3 regions of the Mesorhizobium sp. Root695 genome follow, and region 1 is predicted to be linked to each of the others. Evidence: riboswitches for the same ligand, from Rfam matches in the RefSeq annotation. Region 1 holds a riboswitch; each other region holds the start of a gene.
What was found. A riboswitch is a leader RNA that binds a small molecule or an ion and turns the genes downstream of it on or off. The one in region 1 is predicted to bind cobalamin.
Positions count from the first base shown of each region.

Region 1 (9,502 bases):
GAACAGGGCGGCACTCAAACCCACCGAAAGCGACGCACCGGCAATATAGACCAGCTCGTCCGCAGCCGACTCGAAGGCGAAGGCGGTGTTCATCTGCGGCCGCCCGCGGAAAATCTCGGTCCAGCGCGCACGCACCATTGCCGGCATGCTGGGCATGGCGGCGGCCAGAAACGCCGACACGAACAACGTCCATACCGGCCAGTCCTGATTGGCCGCCGCTATCAGGACGGCGAAAGCCAGCACGGAAATGATGGTGGTCGGCACCACGATCCGTGTCTGACCCAGGCGATCCACCAGTCTCGATATCTGCGGCGCGACGAAAGCGTTGGCCAGCGCGTATGTCGCGGAGACGGCGCCAGCTAGCCAGTATTCACCACGCGTCTGCGACAGCATCGCCACGATGCCGATTGGGGCCATGGCGATCGGCAGGCGCGCGATGAACCCGGCGGCTGCAAAGCCCTTTGCTCCCGGGGCACGAAAGATTTCCGAATAGGGATTTTGCATGGTCAGGCTCCTCGACAAAGGACGATTCGACAATTACATACGAAGCGTATGATTGTTAGATAGAGCATACGTCGTGTATGTCAATTGGCATACGCGACGTATGTGGATAAGGCCAGAGCCATGCACAGACCCCGCAAGGAGATGATTGCCGAGACGCGCGCCAAGCTGATCGCGGCGGCCCGCCATGCTTTCGGCACGATCGGCTACGCCGAAGCCTCGATGGATGATTTCACCGCCTCGGCCGGGTTGACGCGCGGCGCGCTCTATCATCATTTTGGCGACAAGAAGGGATTGCTGCAGGCAGTCATCGCCGAAATCGACGGCGAGATGGCGGCGCGCGTGAACGAAGTGGCGGCAAGAGCACCGACCCGCTGGCAGCGTTTCGTCGACGAATGCACGACCTATATCGAGATGGCGCTGGAGCCGGAAATCCAGCGCATCATGTTCCGCGATGGCCCGGCGGTTCTGGGGGATCCCGCGCAATGGCCGAATGCCAATGCGTGCATCGCTTCAATGACCGGCCATCTGACGACGCTGCAGGAGGAGGGGGTTGTCGTCTCCAGACTCGACCCCGAGACGGCCTCGCGGCTGATCAACGGGGCGAGCAGTCAGGCGGCGCAACGGATCGCCAATTCGAACGACCCCGAAGCGACGTCGGAAAAGGTGGTGACGGCGTTCAAGCAACTGCTCGAAGGCCTGCTCAAGAAGCCGGGTCCGCAATCGAGCTGAACTCCCATCGGTGGCCCGGCGCCACGGCCGGCAATTGACAATCGCCGGGTTGAGTTCATCCTCTGCTACCATCTCTGAGGGGAGATTCGGGGCATGTGGGATTTCGATATCGGCAAGTCGGTGTCCATCATGATGCGGACCTGGCCGTTCATTGTCTTTCGCATGATCGTCTATTTCGGCATCACGCTGGCCTATATCATGGCGACCGGCACCGGCGCCTCCGTCGGCTACGGCGTCGGCCATATCTCCACCGATCCCGACGGGCCGCTGTCCTTTGCCCTGTGGGGCGGCGTGGTCGGCTTCGGCATTGTCTCGATCGCCGTCTACTGGATCCGCGAATACATCCTTTATGTCGTCAAGGCCGGTCACATCGCCGTCATGGTCCATCTGATCGACGGCCGCGACATTCCCGGTGGCCAGGACCAGATTGCCTACGCCAAGGACATCGTGACCCAGCGTTTTGCCGAGGCCAACATCCTTTTCGTCGTCGACCAGCTGGTCAAGGGAGCCATCCGCGCCATCACAGGCCTGCTCGGCGGCATCGCCGCCTTCCTGCCGATTCCGGGCCTGAGCGGCCTGGTCTCCTTCATCAACACGGTGATCCGCCTGTCGCTGACCTATGTCGACGAGATCATCCTCGGCTACAACATCCGCATCAATTCAGCCTCGCCGTTCGAGACGGCGCGCCAAGGCGTCGTGCTTTATGCCCAGAACGGCAAGGTCATGGTCAAGAACGCCGTCTGGCTGGCGGTCATCATGTGGGGCGTGTCCTTCGTCATCTTCCTGCTGATGCTGGCGCCCGCCGGCGCCATTCTCTTCCTGATGCCTGGCCAACTCGCCGGTTGGGCCTTCGTGCTCGCTATCGTCTTCGCCTGGGCCTTCAAGGCGGCGTTCATCGAGCCTTTCGCCATCGCCTGCCTGATGCAGGTCTATTTCAAGACCATCGCGGGCCAGGTGCCAGATCCGGCCTGGGACGCCCGGCTGGCCGAGGCGTCGTCGAAGTTCAGGGAGCTCAAGGACAAGGCGCTGGCCTCCTTCGGCGGCTCGCGCTGGGGCACGGCCGGCGCGACACGCTGATCCGGTGCGGCATCGACAGCGTTGAGACGCGCCACGGTTGACTTCAGCGGCACCTCACCTTGGCCGCAAAAAATCTCGCTCATGATCAACTCCGACAGCGGCAGCCGGCGTCCCCAGCCATGCGTTTCGAGATCCGGTCTTGGCGCGAACTCGGAAACACGGCCGACGCAGAGATAGGCGACCGGCGTCACATGATCGGGAATCGACAGCAGGCTTTTCAGCGCCTGCGCCTCGATGATGCTGACCCAACCGACACCGACGCCTTCGGCGCGCGCCGCCAGCCAGAAATTCTGCACCGCGCAGACCGTGCTGTAGAGGTCCATCTCAGGATTGTGCAAGCGGCCCAGCGGCGAGCCCTTCGAACGCTGCCGGTCGCAGGTGATGCAGATGTTGAGCGCGCTTTCGCAGATGCCTTCCAGCTTGAGCTTGCGGTAGAGCGCCTGGCGCTCTTCCTCAATGGCGGGCAGTTCCTGCTCGCGCGCAGCCAGGAAAAGATCGCGCACCTTTTCCCGCCGCCCGGCATCGCGAATGACGATGAAGTTCCAAGGCTGCATGAAGCCGACCGACGGCGCATGATGAGCGGCAAGCAGCAGCCGCGCCAGCACCTCATCGTCGAGCGCGGTGGGCAGGAAATGGCTGCGCACGTCACGCCGCGTGAACATGGCGCGATAGACCGCATCGCGCGCTTTCTTGTCAAACCCATCGTCAATGGCAGTGGTCATGTGCTCCGGCATCGCTTGTCCCCTTGCGATTGCAATCGATGTCGTCCGCCTGACCATGCGGATGACGATGCCTGCCAGGCCGGTCTTCTGGCTCGGGATCAACCCGCGTCCGGTGCCTTCCCGTCATCGACAGTGGCATTTACCGGCGCGGTCCCCCTTACAGCGTTGGGCACGCCACGGAATTCAACCGTGTTCCCGATTCTCCCGCTTGCGGCGGGCACCAGGCAGTGCCGGGGACCTTACGCTGAAGCGCTGAGGACGCCAATGCCCGCAGCCACACGAATGGCGCAGGCGTGATTTTCCCCAGTCATCGGCCGCCTGCGCATGGCCTTTGTCGATCCGGGTCACTAGATTGGGACGATGGCCACTCGTCTCTACACCCATCCGATCTTCCTCGAGCACCTCACGCCGCCCGGCCATCCCGAGCGGCCGGACCGCTTGCGCGCCATTGAGCGCGTGCTCGAAGACGAAGCCTTTGCCGGGCTCGATCGCGTCCAGGCACCGGAAGGCGACGAGGCCACCATCCTCTATGCGCATCCCGCCGATTTCGTCGCCCGCGTTCGCGCCGCCATTCCCGACGAAGGGATCGCGCGCATCGACGCCGACACGTCAGTCAGCCCGAAGAGCTGGCAGGCGGCGATCACCGCGATCGGTGCCGCCAACGCCGCCGTTGACGACGTCTTTTCAGGCCGCGCCGACAACGTCTTCGTCGCCGCCCGGCCGCCCGGCCACCATGCCGAAAAGACCACGGCCATGGGCTTCTGCCTGTTCAACACAGCGGCGGTCGCGGCGCGTTATGCGCAGAAGAAACACGGTGTCGAGCGCGTTGCCGTCGTCGACTGGGACGTGCATCACGGCAACGGCACGCAGGATATTTTCTGGGACGATCCGTCGGTGCTCTATTGCTCGACGCACCAGATGCCGCTTTACCCCGGCACCGGGGCAAAAAGCGAAACCGGCGCCGGCAACATCGTCAACGCGCCGCTGGCGCCGCAGACCGGCAGTGAGGTTTTTCGCGATGCCTTCCTGTCGCGCGTGCTGCCGGCGCTCGATAATTTCGCGCCCGACCTGATCATCATTTCGGCCGGGTTCGACGCGCACCACCGCGACCCGCTGGCCGAGATCAACCTGACCGAGGATGATTTCGACTGGGCGACCGGCCAGCTGATGCAGAGCGCCGCGCGCCACAGCGGCAACCGGCTCGTCAGTCTGCTTGAGGGTGGCTACGATCTGCAGGGATTGGCATTTTCGGTCGCCGCCCATGTCGGGCGGCTGATGAAAGGATGAATGATGGCTGGTGAGACCAACGAAGACGTCAAGGCGATGAGCTTCGAACAGGCACTCGACGCGCTGGAGAAGATCGTCGATGATCTGGAGCGTGGCGACGTGCCGCTCGACCAGTCGATCAGGATCTATGAGCGCGGCGAGGCGCTGAAGGCACATTGCGACCGGCTGCTGAAGGCCGCCGAGGACAAGGTCGAGAAGATCAGGCTGTCGCGTGACGGCAAGCCGGTTGGAACGGAGCCGCTCGATGCGGACTGAGGCACGCAGCCGTCTCACGGACACGATCATGATTGAGGATAGAACTCGTCTCGATTGAAAACGCTCCAGGACAAGAGGAGATACGGAAGCGATGTGCAGAAACATCAAGACCCTGTTCAATTTTGACCCGCCCGCAACCAACGACGAAGTCCGCGACGCGGCACTTCAGTTTGTCCGCAAGCTGAGCGGAACGACGCGGCCCTCGAAGCAGAACCAGCATGCTTTCGACCACGCGGTCGAAGCCATTGCCGCATCGGCGCGCGAACTGCTCGATTCCATGGAAACCCATCAGCATCCGCGCAATCGCGAAGAGGTGGCGGCCAAACTGCGGGCAAAGGCGGCGATCCGCTTTGCCTGACGCGGCCAAGCAGGCATTGCCCGCTGACAAGGAGATCTCGTGAGCTTCTTTCCCGGAAACGACCCACAGGCCGGCGATGCCTTCGCCAGCGACCAGATCGAATTGATGGTCATCCCCAACGCCAAGGATATTGGCGGTTTCCAGGTGCGCCGCGCACTGCCGACCGCCAAGAGGCGGCTGGTCGGACCCTTCATCTTCTTCGACCGCATGGGTCCGGCGATCCTGCGGGCCGGCCAGGCACTGGATGTCCGTCCCCATCCGCATATCGGTCTGTCGACCGTCACCTATCTGTTCGACGGCAAGATCCGGCATCGCGATTCACTCGGCACCGAAATGGTCATCCAGCCCGGCGACGTGAATTTGATGACCGCTGGCCGCGGCATCGTCCATTCCGAGCGCACGCCGGAGGAACTGCGCGGCACGCCGATGTCGATCTCCGGCCTGCAGACATGGCTGGCCTTGCCGGACGGCAAGGAAGAAGTGGCGCCGGTGTTCGAGAACACCGCAGCGCTACGGCTGCCCGAGATCGACGCAGAGGGCGTCAGCGGACGCGTCGTCATTGGTGATTTCCAGGGATTGCGGTCTCCGGTCAGGGCTGACTCCGACACGCTCTATGCCGACTTGCGCCTGACGCCCGGCGCCAGCGTGAAAATCCCGGCCGATGCAGAAGAACGCGCCATCTACACGCTGGAAGGCGAGGTCTCGATATCAGGCGACGTCTTTCCGGCCGAACGGCTGCTGGTGTTTCGGCCCGGTGACGAGATCGTCGTATCGTCGCTGATCGGCGCGCATTTCATGCTGTTTGGCGGCGCCTCGCTCGGCTCACAGCGCTACATCTGGTGGAATTTCGTCTCGTCATCCAAGGAACGCATCGAGCAGGCCAAGCAGGAATGGAAGACGGGCCGTTTCGATATCGTTCCCGGAGATGAGGAAGAGTTTATTCCGCTGCCGGAAAGCTAATGCATGTCGCCCAAAAGTGGCCCCGGTTTTGGGAGAACGACATGCATAAGAACAAAGGCCACAGCCTGATCCGCGTCACTGATGCGCATTTACTTTCGCCGGCCGGCGGCCTATTTCGCCCATCAACCGAAAGCCTGACACCCGTGAACGCAACGCCGCATACGCCTCTTCTCGACAAGGTCCGTATCCCGGCCGACCTGCGCACGCTTGCCGAGAGCGACCTGCCGCAACTGGCATTCGAGCTTCGCGCCGAGCTGATCGACGCCGTCTCCCGCACCGGCGGCCACCTTGGTGCCGGCCTTGGCGTGGTCGAGCTGACGGTGGCGCTGCACTATGTCTTCAACACGCCCGATGACCGGCTGATCTGGGATGTTGGCCACCAGGCCTATCCGCACAAGATCCTGACCGGTCGCCGCGACCGCATCCGCACACTGCGCCAGGAAGGCGGCCTGTCCGGCTTCACCCGCCGCGCCGAGAGCGAGTACGATCCCTTCGGTGCGGCCCACTCCTCGACCTCGATATCGGCCGGCCTCGGCATGGCCGCTGCTCGCGACCTCTCCGGCGGCCGCAACAATGTCATCGCCGTCATCGGTGACGGCGCCATGTCTGCCGGCATGGCCTATGAGGCGATGAACAATGCCGGCGCGCTCGATGCACGGCTGATCGTCATCCTCAACGACAACGACATGTCGATCGCACCGCCAACCGGCGCTATGAGCGCCTATCTGGCGCGTTTGGCCTCGGGCAAGGCCTATGTCGGCCTGCGCGATTTCGGCAAGAAACTGACCTCCTACCTCGGCAAGCGGGCCGACCGTGCGATCACAAGGGCGGTCGAGCATGCACGCGGCTACGTCACAGGCGGCACGCTGTTCGAGGAGCTCGGTTTCTATCACATCGGCCCGATCGACGGTCACAATCTGGAGCATCTGATCCCGGTTCTGAAAAATGTCCGCGACAATGGCGAAGGCCCGGTGCTGATCCATGTCGTCACCCAGAAGGGCAAGGGCTACGCGCCGGCGGAGGCCGCCGCCGACAAGTATCACGGCGTCAACAAGTTCGACGTCATCACCGGCGCCCAGGCCAAGGCGCCGGCCAACGCACCGGCCTACACCAAAGTGTTTGCCGAAAGCCTGGTCCAGGAGGGCCGTGAAGACGACCGCATCGTCGCCGTCACCGCCGCCATGCCGGGCGGCACCGGCCTCGACCTGTTCGGCGAAGCGTTTCCGTCGCGGATTTTCGATGTCGGCATTGCCGAACAGCACGCGGTGACCTTTGCCGCTGGCCTCGCCACCGAAGGTTACAAGCCGTTCGCGGCGATCTATTCGACCTTCCTGCAGCGCGCCTACGACCAGGTCGTCCACGACGTCGCCATCCAGAAATTGCCGGTGCGCTTTCCCATCGACCGCGCCGGCTTCGTCGGCGCCGATGGCGCCACCCATTGCGGCGCTTTCGACACCACTTTCCTGGCGACCTTGCCGGGTTTCGTCGTCATGGCGGCGGCCGACGAGGCGGAGTTGCGCCACATGGTGCGCACCGCGGCGAGTTATGATGAGGGCCCGATCGCCTTCCGCTATCCGCGCGGCAACGGCGTCGGCGTCGACATGCCGGAACGTGGCTCGGTGCTCGAAATCGGCAAGGGCCGCATCGTCAAGGAGGGCACCAAGGTAGCGCTGCTGTCCTTCGGCACGCGGCTGCAGGATTGTCTGATCGCCGCCGAGGAGCTTGGCGCTGCCGGGCTCTCCACCACGGTCGCCGATGCCCGTTTCGCCAAGCCGCTCGACGAGGATCTGATCCGGCGGCTGGCCCGCTCGCATGAGGTTCTGGTGACGGTGGAGGAAGGCGCCGTCGGCGGCTTCGCCAGCCACGTACTGCAGTTCCTCGCCCACGAAGGCCTGCTGGAAAGCGGCCTGAAGGTGCGCCCGCTGGTGCTGCCCGACGCGTTCACCGACCATGCCAAGCCGGAAAAGATGTATGCCGATGCAGGGCTCGACGCAGCCGGCATTGTGCGCACGGTCTTCGTCGCGCTCGGGCACAGCACTCACGCCCAGCGCGCCTGAATCAAAGTCTCAAAGACTTGAATCAGTTTGCCGGCCAACGATCTTAACGCATTGTTTACGCTAACGTTTGGCTTTTCGCTTACCGTGTCTCTTGGCCGTTTTTCAACGGCGCCCTGCTAGTCGTTGATCAGGCAGGGAGACAACAACAATGAAAACGCTTCTGTGCGGCGTAGCGCTTTGCGCCGTCCTCGTCGCGCCGGCCGTCGCCGAAACGCGCTATGATCGCAGCCTCGAAAAGGCGGCAGTGGGCATCGTCGCCGGCAAGATGGGCAATATCCGCGGCGGTTTTTCCTACAAGCAGGTGCCGCAGCTTGTGGTCGTGCCGGGAGCAGCGCCAGCGGCCGTGACCGAACGCCCACGCGAGGAAGCAACAGGCAAGCCGGCCGACGGTCTGTCGCCCGCCGTGGAACGGCAGGTTTCGCGAACCATTTTCTAAATTGAAGGCCAGTAAACCTAGAGCTGCCTAAGAGGGTATGATCGGAGTCGGTCTGCCGGCCGATGCCTTTCCATGCCGCCATGCAGGCGATGTCAAAAGGTTATTCCTCCGCCGGCACCGCTTGTTTCGCCGGTTTCTCGGATCGCCAGGATTTCATGGCGTGGCGGGCGCGGTCGGCCAAGACGGCGAGGCGTCCGCGCAGGCTTCGTCCGCCCATCACCGATGACAAGGTCACCGAATGCGTCGCAAAGCGGCGCTTGAAATCCTCGCCGCCGCAGAGAAAATCGACCGTGGTCAAGCCCCGGTCAAGCGACCACTGGATGTAATCCATCATCAGGACCATGCCCGGCGAGGCACGCTCGAAGGCCGGGTCATAGGTCGTGACGAACGCCATCATCGTTCCATGCTGCTCGAAATTGATCGAGATGGCGATGATCTCGTTTTCGCGTTCGAGCACGAAGATGCGCAGCAATCCGAGTCCGGCCAGCACGGAGACCAGCGCTGCCAGAGCGGTGGAGCCTTCGTCGAAGAGGTCCGAAACGCGGCCGTGCTTCGCCAGCCATAGCCGCTTCAGCGCCGCGACGCGCTCGAGCACGGGCTCGCGGGCTTCGTGCGCTTCCATCAGGCGGAAGCGTAGCGCGCCGCCTTCCTCCATGAATTTGCGGCCACGGCGATAGTTTTGCCGGACTTTTTTCGATTGGCTTTCGAACCATTGCGCGCCGCCTTGCCAGGCGCCAGCGACACGATAGCTGACCTCGCTGCGGTGATTTGGTTGCAAGATCGTGCCGTGGCCTGGGGCGGCGGAGCCGAGCAGGGCCGGCAATCGAGCATCGGGCAAAAGACGATTCAGATAGACAAGGTCGAAGCCGCCATCGTCGAGAATGCGTTGCCAGAGCTGCCGCAGGATCTGCAGGTCGCAATCGGGGGCAAGCAGGACATCGCCATAATCGCAGTGGTCCTTCGCCGCCCATTCCAGGACGCGGATGCCGGAGCGCCTGAAGGTCGCGAGCGCAATGACCGCCACGAGCCGCTCGTCGCTCCAGACCAACCCGATCCTGAGGCCGCGCCGCTCCTGATGCGGCGTCGTGCGCCACCACGCCGAGATCCAGTCCGGATG
Region 1 is NZ_LMHO01000043.1:212,814-222,315, reverse strand. Features, by position in the region: gene ASD99_RS27695 (MFS transporter) at 1-504, opposite strand, end outside; gene ASD99_RS27690 (TetR/AcrR family transcriptional regulator) at 625-1,233, shown strand; gene ASD99_RS33715 (hypothetical protein) at 1,327-2,310, shown strand; partial or broken gene bluB (5,6-dimethylbenzimidazole synthase) at 2,385-3,044, opposite strand; cobalamin riboswitch at 3,092-3,272, opposite strand; gene ASD99_RS27680 (histone deacetylase family protein) at 3,393-4,319, shown strand; gene ASD99_RS27675 (exodeoxyribonuclease VII small subunit) at 4,323-4,574, shown strand; gene ASD99_RS27670 (DUF2277 domain-containing protein) at 4,666-4,932, shown strand; gene ASD99_RS27665 (pirin family protein) at 4,972-5,892, shown strand; gene dxs (1-deoxy-D-xylulose-5-phosphate synthase) at 6,036-7,949, shown strand; gene ASD99_RS27655 (hypothetical protein) at 8,098-8,385, shown strand; gene ASD99_RS27650 (GNAT family N-acetyltransferase) at 8,486-9,502, opposite strand, start outside.

Region 2 (9,502 bases), on a different contig from region 1:
CTCGCGGCGTTCGCCATGCACGTTGAAGGCGGCGAGCGTGCCGATGATCCATTGTTCGAGTGCTGCGACAAAGGCGCGGACATCCTCGCGCCGCCGCTTGAGATCAAGCATCACATAGGCGACCCGCTGGCCCGGCCCATGATAGGTGTATTCGCCGCCGCGTCCTGCCGAAAACACCGGGAATCGGTTCGCGTCGATCAGGTCCTCGCCGCGGGCGCTGGTGCCGGCCGTGTAGAGCGGCGGATGTTCGACCAGCCAGACCATTTCGCCGGCGCCGCCGCTTCGGATCGCCTCGGCGCGCGCCTCCATGAAGGCAAGCGCATCGGGATAGGCGGTAAGACCAGGTTCGATGCGCCATTCAACCGGTACTGAGCCGGGGAGCGGCAGGAACGACGTGGCGATCTGGCTGCGTTCTGGCATGGCATTTCGTCTTTTCGCTTATGCATGTCGCGATCCCAAAACCGCCTTGCACTTTTGGACGCATGCACTTGCCTCCATATGGCGATATCTGGCGCAAACGTCCAGTTCCGGCCCCGCGTTCCAATCCTGTGGAGCGTTATGCCGATCGCTGGCGATTATTGCGCTCCGTGCACTTGTTTCGCCGGAAACGATTTGCTACACGCCGCGAGCCGGTGAGTTCCGGCTCCTACCACGTGCGGTCGTGGCGGAATTGGTAGACGCGCAGCGTTGAGGTCGCTGTGGGGCAACCCGTGGAAGTTCGAGTCTTCTCGACCGCACCATTCTCTCTTCCCAGAATCCGATTTGTGCCAGCCTCCGCCCGCTACGGGCCGGGCGCATTTCGTTCGATATTCCCGCACGTTACGCCACTTTCTTTTTGAGCGTCGGATTCTCCCAAAACCGGTTTCCACTTTTGGGTGCGATGCTCTAGACCTGAGACGCATCTTTTCCGAGATTGCGATGGCGGGAGGCGCTGGTGGAAGGCGAGCACGAACGGACGACCGGCGCCAGGGCCGCCGAGGAGCACCACGCCGACATCTATGGGGAGGACGGCGCTGTCCTTTCGTCCTTCCTTGCGCGGATTGGTGCCGCGATCGCCGACCGCGATACGCTGACCCTCAAGCATGAAGTCGACGACCTCCATCAGTCGGAACTTGGCGACCTGCTTGAGGCGCTGCATCCCGAACAGCGCCGTGTGCTGGTCGAACTCCTGGGCGCGGATTTCGATTTTTCCTCGCTGACTGAGGTCGACGAGGCGATCCGCATGGAGATCGTCGACAATCTGCCCAATGCGCAGATCGCCCAGGCGGTGCAGGAGCTCGATTCCGACGACGCCGTCTACATTCTCGAAGACCTCGAGAAGGAAGACCAGGACGAGATCCTGTCGCAGCTGCCGTTCACCGAGCGGATCAGGCTGCGCCGCTCGCTCGACTATCCCGAAGAGACGGCTGGCCGGCGTATGCAGACCGAGTTCGTCGCGGTGCCGCCGTTCTGGACGATCGGTCAGACCATCGACTACATGCGCGAAGACCAGAATCTGCCCGAGCGCTTCAGCCAGATCTTTGTCATCGATCCGACCTTCAAGCTGCTCGGCGCCATCGACCTCGACCAGATCCTGCGCACCAGGCGCTCGGTCAAGGTCGAGGAGGTCATGCACGAGACGCGGCATGCCATTCCCGCCACCATGGACCAGGAAGAGGCTGCGCGGGAATTCGAGCAGTATGACCTATTGTCGGCCGCCGTCGTCGACGAAAACGAGCGGCTTGTCGGCGTGCTGACCATCGACGACGTGGTCGATGTCATCCAGCAGGAAGCGGAAGAAGATCTCTTGCGCATGGGCGGTGTCGGCGACGAAGAACTCTCCGACAGCATTCTTTCGACCTCGCGTTCACGGGTTCCATGGCTGCTGGTCAATCTCTTGACCGCATTCCTGGCGGCATCGGTGATCGGGCTGTTCGACCGCACGATCGAACACATCGTGGCGCTGGCGGTGCTGATGCCGATCGTCGCTGGCATGGGCGGCAATGCCGGCTCGCAGACCATGACCGTCACGGTGCGGGCGCTGGCGACCAAGGATATCGACATCTACAATGCCGGCCGCATCATCCGCCGCGAAATGGGCGTCGGTTTCATCAACGGCATCGTCTTTGCCATCCTGATCGGTATCGTTGCCGCTGCCTGGTTTCGCGACCCCAATCTGGGCGGCATCATCGCGGCGGCGATGATCATCAACATGTTCGCCGCCGCCTTGGCCGGCATCCTGATCCCGCTGCTGCTCGACCGTTTCAAGGTCGATCCGGCGGTCGCTTCGGCGGTCTTCGTCACCACGGTCACCGATGTCGTCGGCTTCTTTGCGTTTCTCGGCATTGCCACATGGTGGTTCGGCGTGCCCTGAGGGCTACCTGTCGTGCCTCAATTGACTTTTACGTAAGTGCCATGCGAGGCTTGCGCGGGGCGCCATATCGATTCCGGCATGGCATGGGTTTTGGTTCGGGACCGAAGGGCGACGCCGCATGGCGATCGCCCGGGATTCCGGCGTGCGGGAGTGGCAATGCGAGAATATTATTCGATCACCGAATTGACTCGCGAGTTCGACGTATCGACGCGGACGCTGCGCTTCTATGAGGACGAGGGGTTGGTGCAGCCGGTGCGGCGTGGCCGCACGCGGCTGTTTCGCCCGTCCGACCGCCACCTCATCCGCCAGATCATGCGCGGCAAGAGGCTCGGCTTTTCGATTAACGAGATCCGCGAAATCATCCAGATGTACAAGGCGCCGCCCGGCGAGGTCGGTCAACTCAAGCTGATGATCAAGCGCATTGAGGAAAAGCGCGAGGATCTCAGACAGAAGCGCCGGGACCTCGAAGAGACGCTGGCCGAGCTCGACCAGGCAGAGGAATCTTGCGTCGAGCGGTTGGTCGAGCTTGGTGTGAATACGTAGCGGTCTTTTCGTCACCCTGAGCGGAGCGCAGACCGCTCTTTTTGAGCGTCGCGGGTGTGCAAAGTGTCGAGATGTTGGAGGGGCAGCATCCCCGTCCTGCCGGACATCTCCCCACAAGGGGGAGATTGGGAGCTTCGGCGCCGGCTCAAATCCAGCGTCGTACTCTTTTGGCGTAGTCGCGGTATTTCTTGCCGAACTTCGCTGCCAGCACCTTTTCCTCGCCCTCGATCGCGACCTTTTGCGTGGCATAGGCGGCGATGAACGCCAGCGGCAGGAACCATACGATCCCCGAGACGAGGGCGACGCCGATCAGCAGCAGCGTGTTGGCCAGATACATCGGATTGCGGGTGACGCCAAAGGGACCTGTGGTGACGAGGTGATCGGGCACCGCGTTAGGGTTGAGCGTGGTCTTGGCCCGCATCATGGTGCGGATCGCGGTGAACCAGAGTGCGGCGACGGCGAACAGTGCCACCCAGCCGGCGGCGAACAGGATATCGCCCAGGATGTCGCCGATCCAGGGCAGGGGATGGAGCAGGCCAAGCGCGATGCTGATGGCGATGGCGGCGGTGTAGATCAGCGGCGGCCACGGTATGAGCCCCGGCTTCGGCAGGTTCTCGGTCATTTGACCCCTTCCTCCATCAACTTGCTGTCGGTTTTGGCGGTGCACATGCCGGCAAGGTCGGACAAATGTGCCTTCCATTCCGCAGTCTGGTCGTTGTTGTAGAGCCTATCAAGCGTGGCCTCGCCCTCGAGCGTATCGAGCATGCAGACACAGTAGCTCGAACAGAACTCTGTGTCGCGCGACTGCTCGCAGGACAGTTGGCAGGTTTTGAGGAAGTTCACCTGCGGGGTTTCGACCTGTGCCGGCATGATCTGCGAGAACAGCCACACGCAGCCGATCAGCAGCGGCTGGTGGATCAGGTAGAAGGCCAGGCTGTGGCGGCCGATGAAGACGAGCGGATTGGCCCAGTGGCCGGGCTTGAGGTTCCCCAGCCACGTCAAGACACCCGCGCCCGCAGCAAGCTTGGTGACGCCGATGCCGAGAAGCACAGCGCCGAACCACGGAAACAGGGGCACGTAGTCGTTGGAACGCGGATTGTTCGCCGACAGGCCGACCCACCACAGCCACGGGGGATCGAACGCCTCGAAGCGCAGATACACGGGCGCCGTGATGACGAGCGCGGCAACGACCAGCGTCAACAAAGCCGGCAGCCGCAGGAAGGCGAGGCCGAGCAGGCTGGCCAGCGCGATCTCGTGCAAGATGCCGAAGAAGATGAAGCCGTCCGGGGTTGCGATGCGGGTGACGACCGAAATCGCAATCGCGGCTCCGGCGACCATGGCGAACCGCTTCCAGAAGCCGTTCCAGCGGATCTGCCGGCCATGGGCAAGGTACAGGCTGACGCCGACCAGAAACAGGAAGGTGGAAGCGATGCAACGTGCGTAAATCTTCCACCAGCCGAAGGCGGTCAGGCCGGGATCAGTGTAGCCGAAGAACTCCAGATCCCAGGTGAAATGGTAGCTCGCCATGGCGATGAGCGCGATGCCGCGCACGATGTCGATGGCGACGATGCGCTTTGTTCGATCCTGAACGGGTGCGGTCGGCGTTTGGATGCTCATGGTCTCGCATTCTGATTCAGCCCCGCAAGACGACTATCACGGTTGGCCCGGACAAAAGAAGACCGGGAGCTTTGCCAAGTACAGTGGCGCGGACGCTGGATCAGCCGCCACTTTAGGCCAGTGGCGGGAAGCCTTTGGCCGACTTCGCTTTTTGCCGGATACGCGTCGGTTTCCTCTTATTAGCGCGGGGATCGCCACGGCAGATTTGGCCCGATGATTCTGCTTTGGGGAAGCAATGTCCACCCATGTGCGCCATCCGATCTGGCTACCGGCCCTCAAGGCCGCGGACGCGCGCACCTTCGCTTCGCTCTATGCGGTCGAATCCTTCGCCCGCGCCACGGTGTCGAGCGTCATCCCGATCCAGGCCTATGAGATCCTGCACAACGAGCAGATCGTTTCGATCCTCTACACCGTGGTGGCGATGCTCGGCCTGTCGGTGACGCTCTTCATGCCGATGCTGATCCGCCGCTTTGCCCGCCGCTGGGTCTACACCGCTGGCGCCTGCCTGCTGGCCATAGGCTCGCTGTTCTTCGTCACCGACACGCTTGCCGGGCAACTGGCCGGCATGCTGTGCCGCGTGATGGGCGCCAGTGCGCTGTCGATCACGCTCAACCTCTACATCATGGACCACATCCGCAAGACCGATTTCATGCAGGCCGAATCGCTGCGCATGGCGTGGTCGATGCTGGCCTGGACAGGTGGGCCGACGCTCGGCATCTTCCTCTACACGCGCTTCGGCATCTATGCCGCGCATGGTGCGGTGGCCGTGTTCGCGATGGCCCTGCTGGCGCTGTTCTGGACCTACCGGCTCGGCGACAACCCGTCGATCCGTCCGGGCAAGACGCGGCCAGTCAATCCGCTCGCCAATATCGGCCGCTTCATCGCGCAGCCCAGGCTGCGGCTGGCCTGGCTGATCGCCTTCGGCCGCTCCTGTTTCTGGACGACGTTCTTCGTCTACGGGCCGCTGTTCATGGTGATCACCGGCGAGGGCAAGCTGGCCGGCGGCCTGCTGGTTTCGGCCGGCAACGCGCTGCTGTTCATGGCCATCTTCTGGGGCAAGGCGGGAAAGCGCTTTGGCGGCCGCAGGACCATGACATTTGCTTATTTCGCCATGTCGGCCACGCTGCTGGCGGCGGGCTTCGTCGGCGAAACCGTGCCGCTGCTCACCGGCGCCTTCCTGCTCTGCGGCGCTTTCTTCACCATTGCGCTCGACGCGCTTGGCTCGACCGCCTTCATGCGCTCGGTGCGCTCCTATGAAAGATCGCAAATGGCGGCGGTCTATCGCACCTATCTCGACTTTTCCGAGCTGACGCCGCCGCTGGTCTATTCGGTGGTGCTGGTCTTCTTCGGCCTGGGCTCGGTATTCGTCACGCTCGGCCTGCTGGCGGCGGTCTGCGGCTTCGTGACCTGGCGTTATCTGCCGAAATCGCTTTAGTCGCCGACTAGGCGGTTGTCTCGCGCGCCGCATGCCGCTCGCGCACCCAGTTGTGGAAGCGATGCAGGTCGTATTCCTCGGGCATCAGCACGCCGGCTTGGTGGCGCATCGAGCGCAGGCCCTTCTGGTTGACCTCGCAGATCGTTGCATCCTCCTCCAGTACCTGCGTGCCGAAGGCAACGATGTTGTCGATGTCGGTCGCGGCGAGCGCCTCAGCCGCAAACAGCCATTCGGCGACAAGCTCGGTCTGCTCGGGGCCGAGCGGCACCAGCCGCACTGACCTGACATAGTCGACATGGCCGACTATGAACATCGACGGCAGGCTGGTGGCGTAGGTCTGGCCGGCAGCGCGTTCTGCTGATGTGAGGTTGGCGAAGACCGGCCCATGCGCCTGGCCGTCGCGCGACCATGTTTCGGCGCCAGTGCGCAGGCCGCCAGAAAATTCCGGTGCATCATTGTCGGCGTGTCGGGACCATTCGGGATCGTCATGCCTGCCCATCAGGCCGCGGCCATAGATCGGCACCAGCCGCGACAGGTCCTTGTGGACGCCCGGGCAATGCAGGCACTCGTTGAAATTTTCCCAGAAAATCTTCCAGTTGCAGTTCATCACCTTGCGCAGCACGTGGCCGCTCACCAGCCTCTCCAGCGGCCAGTTGCCGAGATCGCCGGAGGCGGGATCGAAGGATGCCTGCGCCGAGCCGGCGGCGTCTTCCTGCAGATTGACGAAGACGAAACCGCGCCACACCGAGAGTGCTACGCGATAAAGCGGATGGTCGGCTTTGTCGAAGCCTTCGGGCAGCGATTTCGACGGCACGCGCACGAGATCGCCGCGCAACGAGTAGGACCAGGCGTGGTAGGGGCAGGTGATCAGCCGCGCCTTCAGCCGGCCTTCGCTTTCCTGGCAGAGCTGCGAGCCGCGATGGCGGCAGGTGTTGTGGAAGGCACGCAACTCGCCGGTCTCGTCTCGCAGCACGACGATGTCCTGCGTGCCGATGCGGAATCTGCGGAAAGCCAAGGGTTGGGCTAGGTCGGCCTCGCGGCAGACGAGCAGCCAGCTTCTGTACCAGATAGCGTCGAGATCTTTTTGATAGCTGCCTGCATCCCAATAGGCCGATGACGGCAGCGTCGGCTCGGCCCTGGTCAGGCCGTTGTAGGGATCGCGCTCGCTGGCAATGGGCTGCATGGCTGGCTTCCTGTGAAGATGTCAGCCGACACCCGGTCAGGAAAATTGTCAATTGCGGCACCGGCGGGTCTCGGCTGGTACGACGCATTTGCGATGGTTGTCGGCGGAATTTGGTTTGCCGGACGCGAGGATTCTGCCTATAGTCGCCAATGTCGTCGGTTCCATTTTGGAGCCAAGAGGGAATGCGGTGAGGGCGAGTTTCGCCCGATGCCGAGGCTGCCCCCGCAACTGTATGCGGTAGTCCTCTCCATATGCCACTGAAGATCTTTTCTTCGGGAAGGTGGGGAAGGGCGCTGATCCGCGAGCCAGGAGACCTGCCGGCGACAGGAAACTGACTTCGATGCCCTCGGGTGGAGGGCGAAAGGACAAGATATGACTGCCGCTTCCATCTCCCTCGGCACCTCCGTCTCCTCGCAGTCGCGCTTCATGCAGCTCGCTCTTGCTGCGTTTCTCGGCATTTTCGTAATGGGCTTTGTCGGCTTCTCGCATATCGATGCGGTCCACAATGCAGCTCACGACTATCGCCATTCGATGGCGTTTCCCTGCCACTGACCAGGATCTGACATCATGAACCTGTTTCGCAACGTCGTGTTCATCGCGGCGATCGCGGGGCTCGTGGCCGGCGTCGTTCTCGCCTGCATGCAGGCCTATGCAACAGTGCCGCTGATCCTGAAGGCGGAAGTCTACGAACAGGCCGGCGGCGGCCATGGCCATGACCATGCCGCGGTACCGGCCGCAACGGGTACCACCGCCATGAGCACTGCGGCCCCGGCCGAAGCGACTGCTCCGGCGGAAGACGAGGGTTGGGCGCCGGCAGACGGTTTCGAGCGTTTCGCCTTCAGCGTGCTTGCCAATATCGTCACTGGCATCGGCTTCGCCTTGATCCTGGTCGCGGTTTCCGAATTCGCCGGCGGCATCGGCAATTGGCGCCAGGGCGTGTTCTGGGGGCTGGCCGGCTTTGCCGTGTTCACCCTGGCGCCGGGCCTCGGCCTTCCACCTGAACTGCCGGCCATGCCGGCTGCCGATCTGACCGAGCGCCAGATCTGGTGGTGGGCAACGGTGGCGGCGACCGCGATCGGCCTTGGCATGATCGCCTTCCGCAAGTCGCTGCCGCTGGCGATCCTGGCCGTGGCCTTGATCGTCGCGCCGCATATTGTCGGCGCGCCGCAGCCCGGCAGTTACGAGACGGCGATTCCGGAAGGGTTGCATCACCAGTTCGTGGTGGCGGTGACGGTGACCAATCTGGTGTTCTGGCTGGTGCTCGGGGCGGTCGTTGGCGTGGTGCGTGGCCGCTTGACGGGCACCGCGACCAACCTGCGCGACAGCTTTGCCTGACAAGGGATTGACCTTCCTCATCGGCGGTGCGCGCTCCGGCAAGAGCGCGCATGCCGAAACCCTGGCGACGGGTTTGCCGCCGCCATGGACTTATATCGCTACCGCGCAAGCCTATGATGACGAGATGGGTGAACGCATCGCGTTGCACCGGTCGCGGCGCGGCGAAGGCTGGACGACCATCGATGCACCGCTCGATCTCGCCGGCGCGCTTGCAGCCTTGCCGGACGATCAGCCGGTGGTTGTCGACTGCCTGACCCTGTGGCTGACCAACCATATGCTGGCCGAACACGACCTCGAGCTTGAATGCCATCGGCTGGCGGACGTGCTGTCGCGGCCGCGTGGTCCCTGGTTCGTGGTATCCAATGAAGTCGGACAGGGTATCGTGCCCGACAATGCACTCGCCCGCCGGTTTCGTGATGCCGCGGGCCGACTCAACCAGCAGGTCGCTGCTGTCGCCGATACAGTGCTGCTGATGGTGGCGGGGCTGCCGCTCAAGGTGAAATGACATGACCGACATCGACGATCAGGAAGAAGAACGCCACCGCGCCAAGATGGCCAAGCGCAAGGCGGTGCAAGATGCCGAAGTGGCGAGCAAGACGGTCGAGAAGGGGCTGCTGATCGTCAACACCGGCCCGGGCAAGGGCAAGACCACAGCCGCCTTTGGCCTGGCGCTGCGGATGCTCGGCTATGGCAAGCGCGTCGGCGTCGTCCAGTTCATCAAGGGCAAGTGGCACACCGGCGAGAAGGACGCCTTCGCCGCCTTCGGCGACCGCGTCGTCTGGCACGCGATGGGCGAGGGGTTCACCTGGGAGACACAGGACCTGAAGCGTGACATCGCAGCCGCCGAAGCCGCGTGGACCAAGGTGCTTGAGCTTATGGCCGATCCGTCGATCAGCCTGCTGGTGCTCGACGAACTGAACATTGCGCTGCGCTACGATTATCTCGATCTCGACAAGGTGGTTGCAGCGTTGAAGGCCCGGCGCGAGGGCCTGCACGTCGTCGTCACCGGCCGCAACGCCAAGCCGGCGCTGGTCGA
Region 2 is NZ_LMHO01000003.1:266,633-276,134, forward strand. Features, by position in the region: gene lipB (lipoyl(octanoyl) transferase LipB) at 1-420, opposite strand, end outside; tRNA gene ASD99_RS05420 (tRNA-Leu) at 656-740, shown strand; gene mgtE (magnesium transporter) at 935-2,353, shown strand; gene ASD99_RS05430 (MerR family transcriptional regulator) at 2,510-2,896, shown strand; gene ASD99_RS05435 (methyltransferase family protein) at 3,042-3,518, opposite strand; gene ASD99_RS05440 (heparan-alpha-glucosaminide N-acetyltransferase) at 3,515-4,513, opposite strand; gene ASD99_RS05445 (MFS transporter) at 4,749-5,948, shown strand; gene ASD99_RS05450 (aromatic ring-hydroxylating oxygenase subunit alpha) at 5,956-7,131, opposite strand; cobalamin riboswitch at 7,271-7,468, shown strand; gene ASD99_RS05455 (CbtB domain-containing protein) at 7,504-7,683, shown strand; gene ASD99_RS05460 (CbtA family protein) at 7,699-8,466, shown strand; gene cobU (bifunctional adenosylcobinamide kinase/adenosylcobinamide-phosphate guanylyltransferase) at 8,459-8,971, shown strand; gene cobO (cob(I)yrinic acid a,c-diamide adenosyltransferase) at 8,973-9,502, shown strand, end outside.
Region 2: linked by a shared signal. The riboswitch ahead of ASD99_RS05455 (CbtB domain-containing protein) and the one ahead of bluB (5,6-dimethylbenzimidazole synthase) in region 1 are both predicted to bind cobalamin.

Region 3 (9,502 bases), on a different contig from region 1:
CGCTCGGCGGGCATTTCGTCTGGCCAGAAGATGAGAATGGCCCGCTTGTGCTGGTCGGCGGCGGTTCGGGCGTCGTTCCCTTGATGTCGATGGTCCGCCATCGCGCCGCGCAGAATTCGAGCGTGCCCGTCGTCCTGGTCTTTTCAGCTCGGGTCTGGGACGAAGTGATCTTTCGTGACGAACTGATCACCCTCGATGATCGCCAGCACGGCTTCGATCTGGTGCTGACGCTGACGCGCGAGGCCGCACGCCGTCCCGCCGATTATTCGCGGCGGGTGGACGTCGCGATGATGGCGCAAGCGATGGCGCGGCTGCCCGAGCCGCCCGGTCTCGCCTTTGTCTGCGGCTCCAATGCGTTCGTTTCCGCCGCCGCCCAGGCGCTGATCGATGCCGGCGTTGCGGCGCAAAACATTCGCACCGAACGGTACGGAGTTTGAACGAACGCCGCCTTTCGCTCTTCAGCCAATCGGCGAGAAATCCGCCGACAACAGCTGGAAAGGCAAGGCGCCATAGGCAGCCACCGTGGCCTCGTCGTTCCATTCACGAAACTGGCGCGACGGTCGCGCTTCGAGCGTCAGGGCGTTCCGCGCGCCGTCGAGCTTCACCTTGCCGCGAAAATGCAGCACGCGTTCCTTGCCGGATCGGCTGATGGCCATGGCGCGCAGCCGAGCGATATGGTCGTCACCGGCATTGATTTCCATTTCGATACGGCGTCGGACCGGCGGAACACTGATCCTGACGGTGATATCAAGCATCATGTCGCCGGTCGTTTGCGGACAGGCGATGGCCTGCGAAAACGCCAATGGCGCCGGTGAGGCTTGCGGTTTGCGCGCGGCCGATCTGCCGCGCCAGGCCTTGGCGGGCGGCTCCTGTTGCAACCGGCCCTTCTTCCGCTTCAGGCGCAATTGCTTGGCAAGCCCGCGCGACAGCCAGACAAGGCCGCCGAAATCCGTGCGCGGCTTGGCCTGCAGAACCGACGACCAACGCGACAGGCCAGCCCGGTCGGCCATCTCGAAGATCCTGGCCAATGTCGACTCGGGCACAGCAACGCCGATCTCAAACGCCAGATAGGACAATGCCACCGCCGCCGGAACGGCCAGGCCGCGTCTGCCGACGATGTCTAGGAACACGTCCCAGTCGACGTCTCCGCCATGGATGGCGACCGCGCAATCGACAAGCCAGTCGCTATGGGTGTGGGCATCGAGGCCGCCATGGGCGATGGCCAGGGCCATGCGATCGGCCGGCGACGGCACGAAGACCGCGACGCCGCTGAATTCGGCCGGGATCGCCCGTTGCCAGATCGCCAGATCGTCTTCCGCGCTTGCCTGCGACCCGTCATAGCCGAGCTGGTGCAGGTCGATGTCGCCGAAACGGCCCTTGAAGAAATTCATCGACCGCAGCGACGCCAACCGGGTTCGCAGATATTGCGCGCTGACGCCCGAGGCGATCTGCCAGTCGCGATCACACAGGATGTCGAAGGCGGCAGCCATGTCGCGCGGGCGCACCAGTATGTCGATGTCGTGCGCCACCCGGCCACGCTGCGCCGACGCATTCAAGGCAACGCGGCTGGCGCCCTTTATCAGCATGATGTCGGCGCCACCGTCGGCCATTGCCTTCAGCGCCGGCTCGCCCTCGCGCATCGCCATGCGCGACTTGGTCCACAGCATCTTCTGCAGGCCGACAAGGCGCGGATAGGCGGAATGGCCGGCAAGCTTTCTGCCGAACCTGTCGGAGATGGCAGCGAGCAACCGGTGTTCCCTAAACGAGACAAGGTCGATGTCGTTCTCGTCCAGCCAGCGCGCGGCGCAGCCAGCGGCTGCGTCTTCATCGGAGAGCAGCGCCGCCTTGAGCAACTGGTCGAGCTGGCCGGTCGGCCAGGACCAACCATAATCCGGGAAGCGACGCCCGATACGGCGAACGGGCCTGGCTTTCAACTGGAGCCCGCCTTGTTCTGAGCTCGCCGCTGCATGGCGAGCCTTGCCACCTGGAGGTAGCCGCGGTCGCGCTCCGGGTCGCGGCCATAGGAAAGGCTGCCCGGCCTGATGCGGCGCAATGCAAGCATGTCGTCGAGCATGGCAAGGACAAAGCCTGCCTCACGAACCCGGGCGATCCAGTCGATCATCTCGCCGCGGCCGCCGGGTGGGTCGATGATGGGACCGACGGTCTGCACCACCTCCTGGCGGATCATCATCGTCGTGCGCGACCAGCCCGCCACACTGGCCGCCTCGGGCAAATCGGGCCTGTCACCGCGAAACGTCCGCCAGTGCGTAAAAACGCCCGCTGTTGCGGGATGACGGTTGAGATAGCCCAGCTGCTTTTCGATCTTGTCCGCCAGCCACAGGTCGTCGGCATCGAGCGTCGCGACGAACGGAGTCGAGAGTGCGGCAAAACCCTTGGTTGTGGCGCTTCCGGGCCCCGCATTCTCTTGCCGCAGCACCGTTACCGGCAGGTTCATCGCGTCGATCACGGCAGCCGTATCGTCGGTCGAACCGTCATCGACCACGACGATAGCCTCCGCCTTTACCGTCTGGGCCAGAACGGAGTTCAGGGCCGCGCCTATGGTGGCGGCCGCGTTCAAAGCCGGAATGACGACGCCGTAGCCTGCCATTACGGGAATCGCCACTGCGCGAGATCCTTGACGTCGAAGATTCCCTCCACTGGGCGCAAGCTGGGGTCGGCCCTGCGACGCTTCATCGACTTGTGAATGGCGCGCATGAACTCGCGAAAGGGCACATCGGCTTCCTTGGTCATGTTGCCGGGATGACGCCGGTAATAGAGAGCCACCGTATCGGGCATAACGTATTTTGCTTGGCTCTCAAAGATACGCAACAGATAGTCGGTGTCCTCGGCCTGTTTGAAATCCTCGTCGAAGCCACCGGTGCGCTCGATGAGGTCTCGCGCAAAGATTCCGGCTGACAGGTGGATCCCTCGGACGGTGATGGAGTGGCTGTCGGCGGCTGGTTCCAGCGTCTCGCCATCTATCTTGTCCACCAGCGTCATGCGCGAATAGGTCAGGTCGAGGCCGGGATCCTCTTCGAAGCAGGCGAGATCCGCCGTGAAGCGCCCCATCGGGGAGATGTCGTCCGAATCGAGAAACGACACCAGGCGCGTCTGCGGTAGCAACTGTTTCAGCCCGGCATTGCGCGCCTTGGTGACGCCCATGTTGGATTGCCGGAACAGGCGGATGCAGGGGGTCTCGCGCATCATCGAGCGCACGGCCTCCACTGAGCCGTCGGTCGAGCCGTCATCGATGACGATAATGTCGAGATCGGCGGCATCACGCTGCCGCACGAGCGAGCGCAATGCAGAAACCACATAGCGCTCGCGATTGTAGACAGGCATTATCACGCTCAGTTTCACGAAGCGCCCCGCGCGAGAAAGTCCGCAATCGTGCCGGCTATCTCCTGTGGCTGCGTTCCCAGCGACAGACGGTAGCATGGCAGCAGGCGGGTCAGGTCGCTGAAGAAGCGAAAGCCGCTTTCCCGCTCGCCCGGCATCTGCGCTATCCCGGACGGCGCCAAGGCAATCATGGCATCCCTGCGCGATACCGGCATGATCGAACTTGCCCCGCCCCCGCCGATATGTGGCACCACCAGCGCAACGATGTCCAGAGTTGCAGGCACCGGCTGAGGCGCAATATCGGCAATGTGAAAAGTATGTTTGCCTTGCCAGTTGAGCGGACCATGGGCCGGCAGCCGGTGCGTGAGTCCAAGCCGAGAAAACCCTTGGGGATCCTGCTTGAGCGTCGAAAACAGCGGGCTGGCACTCACGCCGTTGGCGAGATCGATCAGCACATAATCGTCGCCGACGCTGTCCAGCCCATTGAGGAGGCCGGCAGCGACGGTCCCGGATTTCCCAGCGCCGCCCGCGCCGGCCAGCAGAACGCCCTTGCCATTGGCGCCGAGCGTGCCGGCATGGGCAAGGCGCATGCCGCGCGCCGCATACTCCCAGTGCAGGAAGGCCCGCAGCGGCGCTCCCGGCTCCCACGGTGGAAAGGCGTCAGTCGAGGCCATCAATTGCACGCCAACGCGACGTTGCGGATCGTAGAACTGCCAGAAGTCGAGATCGTGAAAATGGTGGCCACGCAACCCGGTCTCGGCGAGCCGCTTGGCAAAGCCGTGCTCGGTGAAATGCGCGTCGCCCCACTTGGCCGGCTCGGGGATGCCGGGGATGCCTGGATGAACAATGAAAATGCGGCAACTGGACGTTTCAGGTTGATCGTCCCTGGTCTCGACCAAAGCATGGCCGAGTGCATCCGCCAGCACGCCGGGGCCGAGATGCGCGGTAAGCTCCAGCCGGGGCAGGCGGATCTTGCGCACGACTGGATTGTACGCGGCCGCGCGTTCAGCGGCGGCGATGAGATGCCGGGCGTAATCCGGCAAGGTTTCGAGAGTGACGCGCGACATGGCCAAGTCCAGCGCCCTTCTATCGCGGTGCAACCGGCGGCTCGTCAGGATGCCTGTTTGACCGCCGGCCAGCCAACCGGCTCCTCGACTTCATGGATAGGATCCACGATGATCAGGTCGGCGAGGTCGTCGTGGACATTCACGGTGAGCGGCTCGCTCGTGGCGGCAAGCTCGGCAAGCAATTCGTCAGGCAGCGGCTGCGGCGGCGCATCCAGGCCAACCAGCAGCCCCAGCTCGAGCAATTGCGATACGAAGCCTTCGAGTTCAGCCGGGCCAATCGTCGAGGCGCCAGCGGTCAGCCCGATCAGAGCCTGGGCATCGACGCCGGACGATAGCGCCTGCCAGATCCTGCTGCCCGAATCGGAAAATCCGAAGTACTTCCCGCTCGAAAGATCGAGCACGACGGCTTCGCCGTCGAAGGATTCAAAGACAATGTCCTTGCTCGAAATCGCGTATACATCGGTATGACGCATTGCTCTTGACCCCCATAGCTGCGCGAGCAATCGTCGGTCGGCGCGGTCGCTCAGCTCATAAGGCCTGTAAACACTCGATTCTTTCTTGGCAAGCCAACGCGCGCGGCGGCTCCAAGCGGATCACGCCTCGATTTCGAGCGCCGAAAGCGGTTTTGAGCAACAGGCGAGGATAAAACCGTCGTCGATTTCGTGATCGAGGATACCACCATTGTGGCTCATCTCGACGTTGCCCGCGACCTTCCTCACCTTGCAGGTGCCGCACAGGCCGAACTCGCATGCGGCGGGAATCCGCACGCCCGAGGCCCGTGCCGTCTGCAGCACCGTCTGGCCGGCGACGCATTCGGCGTCGACATCCGAAAGCGCGAAACGGATCGGCGTCGCGGCTTCGGCGACAATGGCGGCACCGTTTTCAGCCGGCGACGCGAATGGCGCCGGGATTTCTTCCACGACAGGCGCCGCAAAGCTCTCCTGATGATATTTCGTCATGTCGAAGCCGGCTGAGTCCAGCATGCCGCGCACGGCGCGCATGAAGGGATCGGGGCCGCAGCAGAAGATTTCGCGCTCGCGGAAATCGGGCGCCAGCAGTGGCAGCCGGATCGCGTCGATGCGGCCCATATGGCCGAACCAGCCCTCGCGGCTCGACCGCTCCTCGATCATGAAGCCGAGCGACAGGCCGGGCATACGGCTGCCGAGCAGTTCGAGTTCCTTGCGGAAAATGATCTCTTCCGGGCGGCGTGCGCAGTTGACGAAGCCGACATCGGTCCATGGCGCGCAGTCATTCAGCCAGCGCAGCATCGACATCATCGGTGTCACGCCGGAGCCTGCCGAAATGAACAGATACTTGGCCGCCGGGTGGCTGTGCAGCGAAAAATCACCGGTCGGCCCATAGGCCTTGACGTGCGACCCGGGCGTCAGATGATCGAACATCCAGCGCGTGCCGATGCTGCCGGCCTGCGCCTTCACTGTCACCGCGATCGAGAACGGCCGCGATGGCGAGGACGACAGCGTGTAGGTGCGCATCAGCGGCCCGTCGGCGGTCGGCAGTTCCAGCGTCACGAACTGGCCGGGCTTGTAGCGGAACCAGGTCTGGTTGTCGGAGCGGAAGGTGAAGGTCTTAACGTCAGGCGCTTCGTCGCTGACGCCGATCACTTCCAGCACCTGCAGCCTGTCGTTCCACGGCGTCATCTGGTCGAGATGGCGATAGAGGCCAAGATCCGTCATCGCATTCATCCTCTTGTCCCTTTTGTTTTGTGCATGTCCCAAAACCGCTGCGCACTTTTGGGCGACATGCGCTAGGCGACGCTGCGCAGGGTCGGCCGCTCGCCTTCGGCAAGGCGCGGACCGATGAACGACGCGTACCATTCGACGAACTGGATCACGCCACCCTCATGCAGCTCCGAATAGGGGCCGGGCTCATAGGCGGGCGACAGGATGCCGAAGGCGTTTTCCTCGACGATGCGGCGGTCCTGGTCGTTGGTCTCGGTCCAGACATGGGTGAGGTCTTCGATGGTGTAATCGATGCCCTCGACCGCATCCTTGTGCACCAGCCATTTGGTCGTCACCGCCGTTTCCGTGGCGCTGATCGGCAGCACCCGGAACGTCACCGCGTGGTCGATGAGGATGTGGTTCCAGGTCGTCGGATAGTGATAGTGCATCAAGGTGCCGATCCGGTCGGCGGAGACGGTGTCGGAAAGGTTCTTCTTGACCGCCAGCTTGCCGGTCATGGTGTAGCTGACGGCATCGCGCAGCAGTGGCGCGCGGGTGGCGCGATACTGTCCGGCCGGATCGATGCGGAATTTGCTCGGCAGGCCGGCGGCCTCGCATTTGGCCCAATGCGCGACCATCTCGGGGTCGCTATCGGCGCCGTTGACGCCGGTCACGGTCGGCGCCTCGGGGAAGGTCTTGCACAGTTCGGGATGATTGGCGGCGCAGTGGTAGCACTCGCGGTTGTTTTCCCAGACCAGCTTCCAGTTGCCTTTCTCGATGATCGTGCTCTCGAAGGCGATCTTTGCTTCGCGCAACCGGTGCGGCAAAAGATAAGGTTCGATCATCGCCCGCATCGGCGCGAAATCCGCCGGCTCCTTGGCCAGGCAGATGAAGATGTAGCCGCCGACGTTTTCGCAGGCGACCGGCTTCAGGCCGAACTGGCTCTTGTCGAAACCGTCGGCCATCTGGCGGGCAAACAGCAGGCGGCCGTCGAGCTCATAGGTCCATTGGTGATAGGGGCAGACGAGCTTTGCCGCCGTACCCTTCTCGGTGTTGCAGACGCGGCTGCCGCGATGCCGGCAGGAATTGTGGAAGGCGTTGATCTTGCCTTGCTGGTCGCGGACAAGAACGACCGGATAGTCGCCGATCTGCACTGTGATGTAGCTGCCCGGCTTCGGAAGCTCGCAATCGTGGCCGATGAACAGCCAGTCGCGATACCAGATCAGCTCCATGTCGAGCTTGAAGTAGTCTGGATCGGTGTAGAACGGCTGCTCTAGCGAAAAGCCTTGCCTGCGGCTGTTTAAGAGCCTCAGCATGTCGTTGCGAATATCCATGTCCTGTCCTCGCTTTAAGGACTGAACTGGTGGTGACGGAGGAAGGATTGGACGCAGGCCGGCGATGCGTCGGACATGCACGATCCACCTCTTGACCGCCCACCGCGATCAGTCGAGTCTAGAAATCTTGGGCTGGTTTCCGGGCTCTGGAGTTGTCCTTGCGGACCATCGCGACACCTTCCCAGGCAGTTGCCCAGTGGTCTCCCGTTGCGACTTGAACTCCACCACCGTTGCGGGGGCAGCGCCGGATTCTGACCGGCTTCCCAATTCTCCGCCCCGTCGTCACGAAGTGGCACCTGAGATGGTATGATCTAACCACGATCGCGGACGCGTCATCGGCATGAAAACGACATCGTATCCATGCGGCGCGACACGCACGCGAAACGCCCCGGTTGGCGATTGCCGCGCTGAAATCCTATCTCCGCGGCGGCCTTCCCATCTGCAATCTCCTCGAAACCGACCCCTGACCGAGGTCAAAAAGGGTTAACAGTTTCGAAAAGTGACTATTAGCGGTCACTAAAATCGAACCGAACGGTTCGTTTCTGTTGACGGTGCGTGCAGGACGGTGTGAACGCTGGGCCTACGAAACAGTTGGTGATATGACTGGCGGCTTTGGCTAACATATTGATAAATATATGGAAAAAGTATTGTGTAGAAGCCCTTGGCGCAATTTCAAGTGGCGGATTCATGGTCCACACGGAACAACTTCGTGATTGGAAAAGGCAGACCGGTCCTACCACATCGGGGCTGTCCGAACGACGCGATTTCCTCCCAAGACACGCCGCTATACGGACGGGAAAAATACTAAAAATACTGGAGTACATAAAATGAAAAAGATCATTCTCACTGCCGCCGCCCTTCTGGCCATTTCCGGCAGCGCCTTCGCTAATGGTAGCGACCACTATGGTTCGAACGCCCCGGCAGCCACTGCTGTCGACAGCTCGTACACCGCTTCGGTCAAGAAGTCGGAACCGGCTGCTCAGACGCCTGCCCAGGGTAGCGACCGTAACCTCTTCGGCAACCACTAACAGCCGAATCACCAGTTGACGGGGGGTATGCCTGCCGTCCTGGCGAAATCCAGAAATTCAGGAGACTTGAAATGAAGAAGATCATTCTTGCTACCGCAGCCGTTCTGGCCATTTCCGGCAGCGCCTTCGCCGCTAGCGACAACTATGGTTCGAACGGCGCCAATCAGCCTGCCGCGGCGGTCGACCAGTCGTACACGGCTTCCACCAAGACATCCGAACCGGTTGCCCAGACGGCCGCTCAGGGCAGCGATCGCAACCTCTTCGGTCGCTAACAACCAATTTCCCAGTTGACGGCGGGTATGCCTGCCGTCCTGGCGAAATCTAGAAATTCAGGAGACTAAAATGAACAAGATCCTTATTGCTGCCGCCGCCGTTCTGGCCATCACCGGCAGTGCCTTCGCCGGTAGCGACAACTTTGGCTCCAACGGCGCCAACCAGCCTGCCGTCACTTCGGTTGACACCGCGCACACGAGCTCGATCCGCAACAGCGGTGGCCTCGTCGAGAAGCTGCTCAATTCGTCGGGCGACGTACAGAAGTCCGCCCCTCAGGGCAGCGACCGGAACCTCTTCGGCCGCTAACAGCCGAAGCTGATCTTCAAAAGAAGAGCGGCGGGCCAAGCCCGCCGCTCTTTTTTGGCCGCCTTTGCTTCCGGCTTTTGCAGCGCAAAGGAATGCCCATCCGTATCGAAGATATGCAGGTCCTCGCCATTGGCGCTCAGCCGCAATGTCGAGCCGCGCTTGACCTCGACATTGCCGGGCAGCTTGGTCACCAGCGGCAGATCGGCGCGGCCGATGTCGATATAGACCAGCTGGACCTCGCCGAGCTGCTCGACATAATCGACCGTTCCCTCGAACAGATAGTCAGCGCCGCTGGAGATGATCAGATCCTCCGGCCGCACGCCGAAACTCACCGCGGTACCCTTCGCCGAAGCCGGCGTGGTGATCGGCACGGTTGCCTTGCGGCCGCCGACATGGCTGACGACGGTCGGGTTGCCGGTCTTGTCGATGGTCGCCGGCAGGATGTTCATGGCCGGCGAGCCGATGAACTGGGCAAC
Region 3 is NZ_LMHO01000001.1:370,801-380,302, forward strand. Features, by position in the region: gene ASD99_RS01845 (FAD-binding oxidoreductase) at 1-437, shown strand, start outside; gene ASD99_RS01850 (nucleotidyltransferase family protein) at 459-1,934, opposite strand; gene ASD99_RS01855 (glycosyltransferase family 2 protein) at 1,931-2,623, opposite strand; gene ASD99_RS01860 (glycosyltransferase family 2 protein) at 2,608-3,360, opposite strand; gene ASD99_RS01865 (hypothetical protein) at 3,357-4,406, opposite strand; gene ASD99_RS01870 (PqqD family peptide modification chaperone) at 4,451-4,879, opposite strand; gene ASD99_RS01875 (hybrid-cluster NAD(P)-dependent oxidoreductase) at 5,000-6,100, opposite strand; gene ASD99_RS01880 (aromatic ring-hydroxylating oxygenase subunit alpha) at 6,172-7,419, opposite strand; cobalamin riboswitch at 7,532-7,734, opposite strand; gene ASD99_RS01885 (DUF680 domain-containing protein) at 8,247-8,447, shown strand; gene ASD99_RS01890 (DUF680 domain-containing protein) at 8,519-8,719, shown strand; gene ASD99_RS01895 (DUF680 domain-containing protein) at 8,790-9,026, shown strand; partial or broken gene ASD99_RS01900 (ABC transporter ATP-binding protein) at 9,083-9,502, opposite strand, start outside.
Region 3: linked by a shared signal. The riboswitch ahead of ASD99_RS01880 (aromatic ring-hydroxylating oxygenase subunit alpha) and the one ahead of bluB (5,6-dimethylbenzimidazole synthase) in region 1 are both predicted to bind cobalamin.